2 regions of the Variovorax sp. GW821-FHT09D04 genome follow, and region 2 is predicted to be linked to the other one. Evidence: predicted binding sites of a transcription regulator. Region 2 holds the regulator's gene; the other holds the start of a gene.
The links. Region 2 encodes sigma-54, which starts transcription at its own class of promoters, with help from an activator protein. Its sites were predicted from a motif close to TGGCANGNAANCTGCTTT; they were not measured.
Positions count from the first base shown of each region.

Region 1: the regulator sigma-54 is predicted to act here: its motif matches at 3,148-3,165, upstream of AC07O4_RS26705 (ammonium transporter).

Region 1 is NZ_JBWKPA010000011.1:99,832-105,117, forward strand. Features, by position in the region: gene AC07O4_RS26695 (thiamine pyrophosphate-binding protein) at 1-1,544, shown strand, start outside; gene AC07O4_RS26700 (hypothetical protein) at 1,552-1,854, opposite strand; gene AC07O4_RS26705 (ammonium transporter) at 1,873-3,111, opposite strand; gene AC07O4_RS26710 (sulfite exporter TauE/SafE family protein) at 3,531-4,289, shown strand; gene AC07O4_RS26715 (tripartite tricarboxylate transporter permease) at 4,422-5,286, opposite strand, start outside.
Region 2 is NZ_JBWKPA010000014.1:68,260-73,545, forward strand. Features, by position in the region: gene AC07O4_RS29040 (phospholipase D family protein) at 1-467, opposite strand, end outside; gene rpoN (RNA polymerase factor sigma-54) at 478-2,067, opposite strand; gene lptB (LPS export ABC transporter ATP-binding protein) at 2,222-3,016, opposite strand; gene lptA (lipopolysaccharide transport periplasmic protein LptA) at 3,013-3,732, opposite strand; gene AC07O4_RS29060 (thiol:disulfide interchange protein DsbA/DsbL) at 3,855-4,499, opposite strand; gene AC07O4_RS29065 (SPOR domain-containing protein) at 4,656-5,286, opposite strand, start outside.

The sequences.
Region 1 (5,286 bases), on a different contig from region 2:
ACGTGACGGTGTGCCGGCAGGAAGGCGGCGCGACGATGATGGCCGAGGCGCAGGGCAAGCTCACGGGCCAGCCCGGCATCTGCTTCGTCACGCGCGGCCCCGGCGCCACCAACGCGGCGGCGGGCGTGCACATCGCGCACCAGGATTCGACGCCGCTGCTGCTGTTCGTCGGCCAGGTCGCGCGCGACGCGATGGGTCGCGAAGCCTTCCAGGAGCTGGACTACGGCGCGGTCTTCGGCACGATGGCCAAGTGGGTCGTGCAGATCGACGACCCGGCGCGCGTGCCCGAGCTGGTGTCGCGCGCCTTCCACGTCGCGACCTCGGGCCGGCCCGGTCCGGTGGTGATCGCGCTGCCCGAAGACATGCTGACCGAAGCCGCTGTGGTGGCCGATGCGCTGCCGTATGCCGTCACCGAAACGCATCCGGGCGCGGCGCAGATCACCGAGCTGCAGCAGCGCCTGTCGCAGGCGCAGCGGCCGGTCGTCATCCTGGGCGGCAGCCGCTGGTCGGAAGCCGCGACGCAGCAGTTCGCGCAGTTCGCCGAGGCGTATTCGCTGCCCGTGTACTGCTCGTTCCGCCGTCAGATGCTGATGTCCGCCGAGCACCCTTGCTACGCGGGTGACCTGGGGCTCGGCGCGAACCCGCGCATGCTGGCGCGCATCCGCGATGCGGACCTCGTGCTGCTGGTCGGCGGGCGTCTGTCGGAAGTGCCGTCGCAGGGCTATGAACTGTTCGCGATCCCGCAGCCGAAGCAGGCACTGGTCCATGTGCACGCCGATGCCGACGAGCTCGGCAAGCTCTACCGCCCGACGCAGGGCATCCACGCCACGCCGCAGGCGTTTGCCGAAGCGGTGTCTGCGTTGCGTCCGGCGTCGCCGCCCGTGTGGCAGGCCGAGACGAAGACCGCACGCGAAGACTTCCTGCGCTGGAGCGATCCGGCCGCGATTCGCATTCCCGGCCCGCTGCAGATGGGCGAGGTCATGCAGCACCTGCGCGAGGTGCTGCCGGCCGACACCATCTTCTGCAACGGCGCGGGCAACTTCGCGACCTGGGTGCACCGCTTCTGGCCGTTCCGCGCGTTCGCGAGCCAGCTCGCGCCGACCAGCGGCTCGATGGGCTACGGCCTGCCCGCCGGCGTCGGCGCCAAGCGCCTGTGGCCCGAACGCGAGGTGGTCGTGTTCGCGGGCGACGGCGATTTCATGATGCACGGCCAGGAGTTCGCCACCGCCGTGCAGTACGGCCTGCCGATCCTCGTGGTGCTGCTGGACAACGGCATGTACGGCACGATCCGCATGCACCAGGAAAAGCACTACCCCGGCCGCATCAGCGCCACGCAGCTGAAGAACCCCGACTTCCGCGGCTACGCCGAGGTGTTCGGCGGCCACGGCGAACGCGTGACCACGACGGAAGAATTCGGCCCCGCACTCGCGCGTGCGCGTGCCAGCGGCAAGCCGGCGATCCTGCATTGCCTGCTGGACCCGGAGGCGATCACGCCCGCGAGCACGCTGGCGTCGATCCGCAAGGCGGCGCTGGCCGCGAACTGAAGCGTCGTCAGCGCAGGCCGCCGACGTAGCGCGGCGGCGGCGTGGGCGGCAGGCCGTCGGGCTGGCGCGCTGCCAGCCGTGCGGCGCGGGCCAGCGGTTCCATGGCCTGCTCGAGCCGCGTGGCGAGCTGGTCGAGTTCGTCGTCCTTCGTCTCGGCGGCGTGCTGGCGCGTCATGCGCACGATCTCGGCGGCGTACTCGGCATTGGTGGCCATCCATTCGGTGTCGGTCACGCGCCCGTGCTTTCGCCGCAGTGCCACGTGAAGGCGTGCTGCAAGCGCGATGCGTTCGCTTTCGGACATGGATGGCATGGCGTCTCCCTCGGGTGGTCAGGCTCCCAGGTGTTCACGATGCTGAGCAAGATCGAGGCCCGCCAGTTCACTCTCGGGGTCGACGCGCAATCCGACCAGCACATGCACCAGGAACAGCACGATGGCCGTGCCGGCCGCGCTGTAGATCGCCACGCTGGCGACCGCGATCGCCTGCGTCAGCACATTGCCCGCCGCGCCCGAGATGCGCGGGTCGGCGAACACGCCCGTGAGCAGCGCGCCCACGATGCCGCCGATGCCGTGCACGCCGAACACGTCGAGCGAGTCGTCCGCACCGAGCAGGTGCTTCAGGCCCGTGGCGCCCCAGTAGCAGGCCAGCCCGGCGATGGCGCCGATGGCCAGCGCCGACAGCGGCGTGACGAAGCCGGCCGCCGGCGTGATCGCCACCAGCCCAGCCACGAGGCCGGAGCACAGGCCCAAGAGCGAGGGGCTGCGGCGCACGATCCATTCGCCGATCATCCAGCTCATGGCGCCAGCCGCCGCCGCGATGTGCGTCACCAGCATGGCCAGGCCGGCGCGCCCGTCGGCCGCCACCGCCGAGCCGGCATTGAAGCCGAACCAGCCCACCCACAGCAGGCCCGCGCCCGTCATGGTGAGCGCCAGGCTGTAGGGCTCGAAGGCCTCGCGCCCGTAGCCCCGGCGCGGCCCGAGCGCATAGGCGCACACCAGCCCCGCGATGCCCGCGTTGACATGCACCACCGAGCCGCCCGCGAAGTCGAGCGCGCCCATCTGCGCGAGCCAGCCGCCCGGCTCCCACACCCAGTGCGCGACCGGCGCGTACACGAGCACGCTCCACAGCAGCGCGAACCACAGCAGCGCCGAGAAGCGCATGCGCTCGACAAAGGCGCCGAGCACCAGCGCGGTGGTGATGATCGCGAAGCTCAGCTGGAACATCGCGTAGACCGATTCCGGCACGTTCGGCGCCACGTGGCTCACGGCCACCTGGCCGGCCTCCTTCAGGTACTCGAAGCCCGAAAAACCGATGCGCGAGAGCTTGCCCAGCCAGGGCCAGCCGGGCGTGAAGGCCAGCGAGTAGCCGAGCGCGAACCAGGTCAGAGAGACCACGGCGGCGATCGCCACCACCCCGGCCATGGTGGCCAGCACGTTCTTGCGCCGCACCATGCCGGCATAGAAGAGCGCGATGCCGGGCAGCGTCATCAGCAGCACCAGCGCGGTCGAGGTCATCATCCAGGCGGTGTCGGCCGCGTTCAGGGAGGCTTGGGGTGCCAGCAGGGCCATGACCGTTTCTTCTTGGAGTGGTGGACAAGAGGCCTGTGTGCACGAGTCATGCCATCTTGTTAACTGACTGAAACACTTTGGTTTCCCAACCGGAGGGTCGAAGTAACACGAAGCGGGTAATTCCTAATGCACCGGGCGGGTGCGCGCTTGCACAATCTGCGCACTCGCGACGGGCCCTGCTCGTACTGCCGAGGGTCCGAGGAGACAAGCTTCCGATCGATCAACAAGAACATTCTTCAAAGGCTCCGTACGAGATGCCTGTCTGATATTTGAAAAGCGCCGCTGGTCGGCGCTTTTTTTTGCCCGTTCACAGCACGGACGCGGGTGCTTTCTTCCAAGCCAAATAAGCCTCTTGGCCAGCCCGTACCGGCCACCACAGCTATCGTTTCGATAGCGATTCCGGTGAGACAATCGTCCGCATGGAAATGCTGGTGGTCACGGGCGCCTCACTGCTCGCGGGTTTTATCGATGCGATCGTGGGCGGCGGCGGGTTGATCCTGGTGCCGGCCCTCTTTGCGGTGTTTCCGGGCGCGCCGCCCGCCACGCTGCTGGGCACCAACAAGAGCGCGTCCATCTGGGGCACGGCGGCCTCGGCGGCCCAGTTCAGCCAGCGGGTGCAGATGCGCTGGGGCGCCATGTGGCCGGCCGCGCTGCTGGGTTTCGGCGGCTCGATGCTCGGCGCCTGGACCGTCACGGTCTTCCCGGGCGACTTCCTGCGCCGGGCGCTGCCGGTCATCCTGCTGGGCGTGCTGGTCTACACGCTGGCGCGCAAGGACATGGGCCGGCTGCACGCGCCGCGCTTCAGCGGCCGCGCCGAGACGCTGGCGGCCAGCACCATCGGCCTGACCATCGGTTTCTACGACGGCTTCTTCGGGCCGGGCACGGGCAGCTTCCTGGTGTTTTTGTTCGTGCGCTGGATGGGCTACGACTTCCTCAACGCCTCGGCCTCGGCCAAGGTCATCAACACCCTGACCAACGCCGCCGCGCTGATCCTGCTGGCCGCCAAGGGCCACGTCTGGTGGCACTACGGGCTGGTGATGGCCGTGGCCAACGTGGCCGGCAGCCTGGTCGGCACGCGCGTGGCGCTGAAGCATGGGGCGGGCTTCGTGCGGATCGTGTTCATCGTGGTGGTGAGTGCGCTGATCCTGAAAACGGCCTACGACGCGTTCCTGAAATAAAAAAGCCCCTGGAGCAACAGGCTCGCCCCCAGTCTTCGCGCACTTCGTGTCGCTTCGCCAACCCCCTACCGGGGGCAACACCAGCGGCCCGGCAAAGCCGGTTCCGCGGTGTTCCTGGAAGGAGCCTCCAGCTCAATCCTCAACGAAGGCTTCTTCGCGCTTCGCCTTGATCGCGGGCAACAGCACGATGGCCAGCAGCAAGGCTGCAGCGATCAGCAGGCCCGCCGACAGCGGCCGCGTGACGAACACGCTCCACGCGCCGCGCGACAGCAGCAGCGCGCGCCGCAGGTTCTCTTCCATCATCGGCCCCAGGATGAAGCCCAGCAGCAGCGGGGCCGGCTCGGTGCGCAGCTTCAGGAACAGGTAGCCGATGAAGCCGAAGATCGCCACCATCCACACGTCGAAGGTGTTGTTGTTGGTCGAGTACACACCGATCGCGCAGAACAGCACGATGGCGGGGAACAGGAACTTGTAGGGCACCGTCAGCAGCTTGATCCACATGCCGATGAGCGGCAGGTTCAGCACGATCAGCATCGCGTTGCCGATCCACATCGAGGCGATGAGGCCCCAGAACAGCTCGGGGTTGCTGGTCATCACCTGCGGGCCCGGCTGGATGTTGTGGATGGTCATCGCGCCCACCATCAGCGCCATCACGGCGTTGGGCGGAATGCCCAGCGTCAAGAGCGGAATGAAGGAGGTCTGCGCGCCGGCGTTGTTGGCCGACTCGGGCGAGGCCACGCCCCGTATGTTGCCCTTGCCGAAGGCGACTTCGCCGGGGCGCATCTTGATCTTCTTCTCCAACGCATAGGCCGCGAAGGCCGCCAGCAGCGCACCGCCGCCCGGCAGGATGCCCAGCGCCGAACCCAGCGCCGTGCCGCGCAGCACGGCCGGCGTCATGCGCTTGAAGTCGTCCTTGGTGGGCCACAGGCCCTTGACCTTGTGCGTGAACACCTCGCGCTCGTCGTCGGGCTGCGAGAGGTTGCCGATGATTTCGCCG
Region 2 (5,286 bases):
CCGCGCCCGGCCGGGAACGGGTTGAACAGGCGCAGCTCCACGTTCGGCGTGGCGGCCAGGCCGAGCAGCAGCTCGTCTTCGCCGGACGTGTACAGGTCGTCCATCAAGAGACGCACGCGCACGCCGCGCTGGGCCGCATCGCGCAGGGTGCGCAGCAGGTAGCGACCGGTCTCGTCGTTCTCGATCTGGTAGTACTGCACGTCGAGCGTGCGCTGGGCGCGGCGCGCCAGCTGCAGCCGCGTGTCGAAGGCGAAGTCGCCGCCGGGCATCAGGCGAAAGCCGCTGAGGTCGGGGTCGGGCTGCGAGGCCAGCGCGATCTTGCCGAGCGCGGTGTCGGCCGAGACGGCGATGGCCTTGGTGGGCGGGCGCGGTGCCTCGTCGGGCAAGGTGGCACAGCCGGCGAACAGCGATGCAGCCACGAGGGCGAAGACCCAATGCCCCCAGCGCGACAGCAGGCGACGGGTCATCGTGGGCTTTCTACAGAGCCTTGCGCAGGTTGGCCGGTGCGATGCGCAAGGCTTCGCGGTACTTGGCGACGGTGCGGCGCGCGCACTCGATGCCCTGCTCTTTCAGCATCTCGGAAATCTGGCTGTCGGACAGCGGCTTCTTGATGCTCTCGGAACTCACGAACTGCTTGATCAGCGCGCGCACTGCCGTGCTCGACGCGTTGCCGCCGGTCTCGGTGCCCAGCGCCGAGCCGAAGAAGTACTTGAGCTCGACCGTGCCGAAGGGCGTTGCCATGTACTTGGCGGTGGTCACGCGCGAGATGGTCGACTCGTGCAGGCCCAGTTCGTCGGCGATCTCGCGCAGCACCAGCGGGCGCATGGCCAGCTCGCCGTGCACGAAGTAGCTCTTCTGCCGCTCGACGATGGCGTTGCTCACGCGCAGGATGGTGTCGAAGCGCTGCTGGATGTTCTTGATGAACCAGCGCGCCTCCTGCAGCCGCTGCGACAGCGCCTGGCTGCCCTCGCCCTTGTGCGACTTGAGCGCACCGGCGTAGATGTCGTGCACGCGCAGGCGCGGCATGACTTCGGGGTTGAGCATGACGCGGAACTTCACGTTCGTGCCGCGCCCGGTCTTGGTGACGATCACGTCGGGGATGACGATGTTGCGTTCGACGTCGACGAAGCGGCGCCCCGGCTTGGGTTCGAGCCGCGCAATGATCTGCAGCGCCGAGCGCACCAGCTCTTCGTTGGTGCGCGTGAGCGTGGCCAGGCGCTTGAAGTCGCGCCGCGCGAGCAGCTCCATCGGCTGCTTGCAGATCGCGATGGCGGTCTTGCGGATGAGCGCTTCGGCCTCGGTCTCGTCTTCGCTGGCGAGCGCCTTCAGCTGGATGCTCAGGCATTCGCCGAGGTCGCGCGCACCGACGCCGACCGGCTCCAGGCTCTGCAGCAGGCCCAGCGCCACCTGGAAGTGGTGCACGAGGTCGTCGAACTGGTCGTTGTCGTCGCCCGCCAGGCCCGAGGCCAGCGCGGGCAGCGAGTCTTCGAGGTAGCCGTCGTCGTTGAGCGACTCGATCAAAAAGCGCAGCGCGGCGCAGTCGTTTTCATTGAGCCGCAGGCTCAGCGCCTGGCGGTGCAGGAACGACTGCAGCGACTCCTGGCTGCGCGCGAGTTCGGTGGCGTCGGCACGCTCGTCGTCGCCCAGGTTGTTCTGGCGCGCGGGCGCGTCGCTGCCCCACTCGCTGTCGTCGGGCGCCATGTCGACGGTGCCGTCGCCTTCCCAGTCGGGCTCGCGCTCGGCGATCTCGGCGGCGGGGCCGTCGGTGTCGGGGGTCGAGGTGGTGGTGTCGCTGGAGGTGGAGGACGTGCTGGCGGCGGACGGCGTGAACTCGGCCTCACCCTCGCCCGCGTCGTCGCGCGGCACCGGCGCGTCGGCCGTGTCCAGCCCGAACTCCTCGCGCGCCGCTTCTTCCGCGGTGCGCTCGAGGAACGGGTTCTCGTCCAGCATCTGCTCCACCTCCTGGCTCAGTTCGAGCGTGGAGAGCTGGAGCAGGCGAATGGACTGCTGCAGCTGTGGCGTCAAGGCCAGATGCTGCGAGACGCGAAGGGACAGCCCTTGCTTCATGAGGAAATGGCTCCCCCCCAGGCTGCGCGCTTCGCGCTACGCCAACCCCCTACCGGGGGCGGGCCGGCCGCTTCGGGCGGCCGTGCGCGGCGGCCCCCGCGAGGAAGCTCCGCGCGGACGGCGGCCACGATGATCCTTGACCCTCGCCGCACGGTCACATCCGGAAGTGCTCGCCCAGGTACACCCTGCGTACCTCGGCGTTGTCGACGATCTCCGAGGGTGTGCCTTGTGCCAGCACGTGCCCGTCGCTGATGATGAACGCGTGATCGCAGATGCCCAGCGTCTCACGCACGTTGTGGTCGGTGATGAGCACGCCGATGCCGCGCTCTTTCAGGAAACTGATGATCCGCTGGATCTCGATCACGGCGATCGGGTCGATGCCGGCGAAGGGCTCGTCCAGCAGGATGAAGCGCGGCTGCGTGGCCAGCGCGCGCGCGATCTCGACGCGGCGGCGCTCGCCGCCCGACAGCGCGAGCGCGGGCGAATCGCGCAGGTGGTCTACGCGCAGGTCGGCCAGCAGGTCGGCCAGGCGCTCTTCGGTGTGCTGCTTGGTCAGCGGCATCATGCGGCCGTTGGCGTCGGGTTCGCGCTGCAGCTCGAGCACGGCGCGCACGTTTTCCTCGACCGTGAGCTTGCGGAAGATCGAGGCCTCCTGCGGCAGGTAGCTCAGGCCCATGCGCGCGCGGCGGTGGATGGGCATGTGGGCGATGGGCTCGCCGTCGATGGTGATCTCGCCGGCGTCGGCGCGCACCAGCCCGACGATCATGTAGAACGAGGTGGTCTTGCCCGCGCCGTTGGGGCCGAGCAGTCCGACGACCTCGCCCTTTTGCACATCGAGCGAGACGTCTTTCACGACCGTGCGGCTGCCGTAGCTCTTCTTGAGGCCGCGCGCCACGAGGCGGCTGCCCGGAATGCCGTCGGCGGCCTGGGTTCCTGCGGTTTCGATCACTTGCGCCCTTCCCCTTCGGTGCCGCCCAGCGTGGTGCTCGGGCGCAGCCCGGCGCCGGGCGCGGGGGTGGGCGCCGGAGCCGCGGGCTTCTTGCCGCCGGCCGCGGGTGCGGAGCCGGGCGCCGCCGGGGCCGGCGTGGCCTTCGGCGTGAGGATGGCCTTGACGCGACCGCCGCCGCCCGCCGAGACGCCGGCGTTCGGCGGCACGAGGGAACCGTTGACGGTGTAGGTGTCGTTGCTCTGGTCGTAGACGATCAGCGCGCCGCTGCTTTCGTCGTTGGCCGTGGCGCCGATCAGCCGGCGCATGACGGCACGGCGGATGAACTTGACGTTGTCGGCGCGGCTGTCGTACTCGATGACTTCCGACTCGCCCTCGATCCACTCGTCGCCGGCGTTGCGCTTCTGCTTGTAATAGGCCAGCTTGCCGGGCGCCGCCGTGACCACGCCGTACTGGTAGCCCTCGGCGTCCTGGCGCACGTCCAGCCGCGCGCCGCGGATGATGATCGTGCCCTTCGTGACCAGCACGTTGCCGGTGAACACGCTGGTCTGTTTCAGGTCGTCGTAGCGCATCGAGTCGGACTCGATGTTCATCGGCTTGGTGCGGTCGGCGGTTTCAGCCAGGGCGCCGGAGGCGGCTCCGGCCAGCAACAGCGCGCCGAAGGCCAGGCGGCCGAGGCGACGAAGGGTGGGGAATGTGGGGATGGAGGGCAATGTCATAAAGGCACGAAACTTGCTCTGAAACATTGTATGCGTGGGATGGCAATTGCCCACCGCCGCCAATGAAAAAGCCCGCCGAAGCGGGCCTTGCATTCGACCAAGAAAGCAGGTCGCCGGGTCGGTCAGCCCTTCTTGGCTTCGCCGATGAGGAAGGTCGCGACCTGCAGCACCTTGGACATGCTGCCGGCGGTTTCGCCGTCGACATACCAGCGGCCCGCCACGGCCAGGGCCGGCACGCCGGCGACCTTGTAGGCCTCGGTCTGCTGCGCCGCGCGGCGGGCCTTGCTGGCCACGCCGAAGGACGCAAAGGTTTCCTTGAACTTGGCGCCGTCGAGGCCGGCACGCTCGGCCCAGGCCTGGATGTTGGCATCGCCGTTCAGGTTCTGGCGCTGCGCGTGGATGGCGGCGAACACCTTCGGGTGGTATTCCTCCAGCTTGCCCATGGCTTCGAGCGTGAAGTACAGGCGCTGCTTGGCCTCGACGTCGTTGCCCACGAAGGGCACCGGGATGCGGCGGAAGGCCACTTCCTTCGGGGCTGCCTTGACCCAGGCTTCGAGCGAGGGCTCGAAGTCGTTGCAATGCGGGCAGTTGTACGAGAAGAACTCGACCACCTCAACCTTGCCGGCGGGTGCATCGACGGGCACGCGCTTGTCGAGCACGAGGAAATCGGTGCCGGCCTTGGGGGCGCGCTGGGCGTGTGCCGGAACGGCAGCCAGCGAAAGCAGCCCGATCGAAGTGGCGGCCAGCGAAAAGTCACGACGTTTCATGGAAAAGGTTCTCCTGTGGGTACCGCAGTACAGAGCCGGCGCGCCGCCGGGAGTTCCCCGTGGACGGCGCGACCGAGGCGCTGGAATTGACAAACGAGTGCGGCAGATGCCGCGCGGGCGAGAGCTTAAAGGCTGTTCAAGAAAGGCGCTGACGGGTCAGCGTTGCACGCGCACCAGCGCCGATTCGAGACCGCCGCCGTCGAGCCGTTCCTTGAGCCGGTCGGCGTCGTCCTTCTTGTTGAACGGACCCGCGCGCACGCGGTAGACCGTGCGACCGGCCTGCTCGCGCTCGGTGACCTTGGCCTCGACGCCCATGAGCGACAGCTTGGCGCGCTGCGCCTCGGCGTCGTCGGTGGTGCGGAAGGCGCCAGCCTGCACGAAGTACATGAAGGGATCGGCACCCGACGACGACGGTGCGGCGGCCGTGTGGCTCGGCGCGGCGGACGCGGTGGTCGTGCTGCCGCCTGCGCGGGCCCGGGCGAGGTCGCCCAGCGGATCGTTCGACGGCGGCAGGGCGTTGGCTTCGGCCGGCACCGGCGCGGGACGCGCCGGCTTGGGCGCCACCACCACGGGGGCCGGGGCGGTGACCGGCGCGGTGGCGACGGGCGGCGTGCCGGGGGCCACGGTGGCGGGCGCGCCGGTGATCGGGTTCACCGGGCCGGTGGCCGTGGCGGCCGGGGGCGTGGCGGCGGGCTTGGGCGCGCCGGCCTTGCCGGCCAGCGGCGCGTTCGGGTCCCAGTCGCGGTTCTTGCGGGCTTCGGCTTCGTCCTGCTCGGCACCGCCGCGT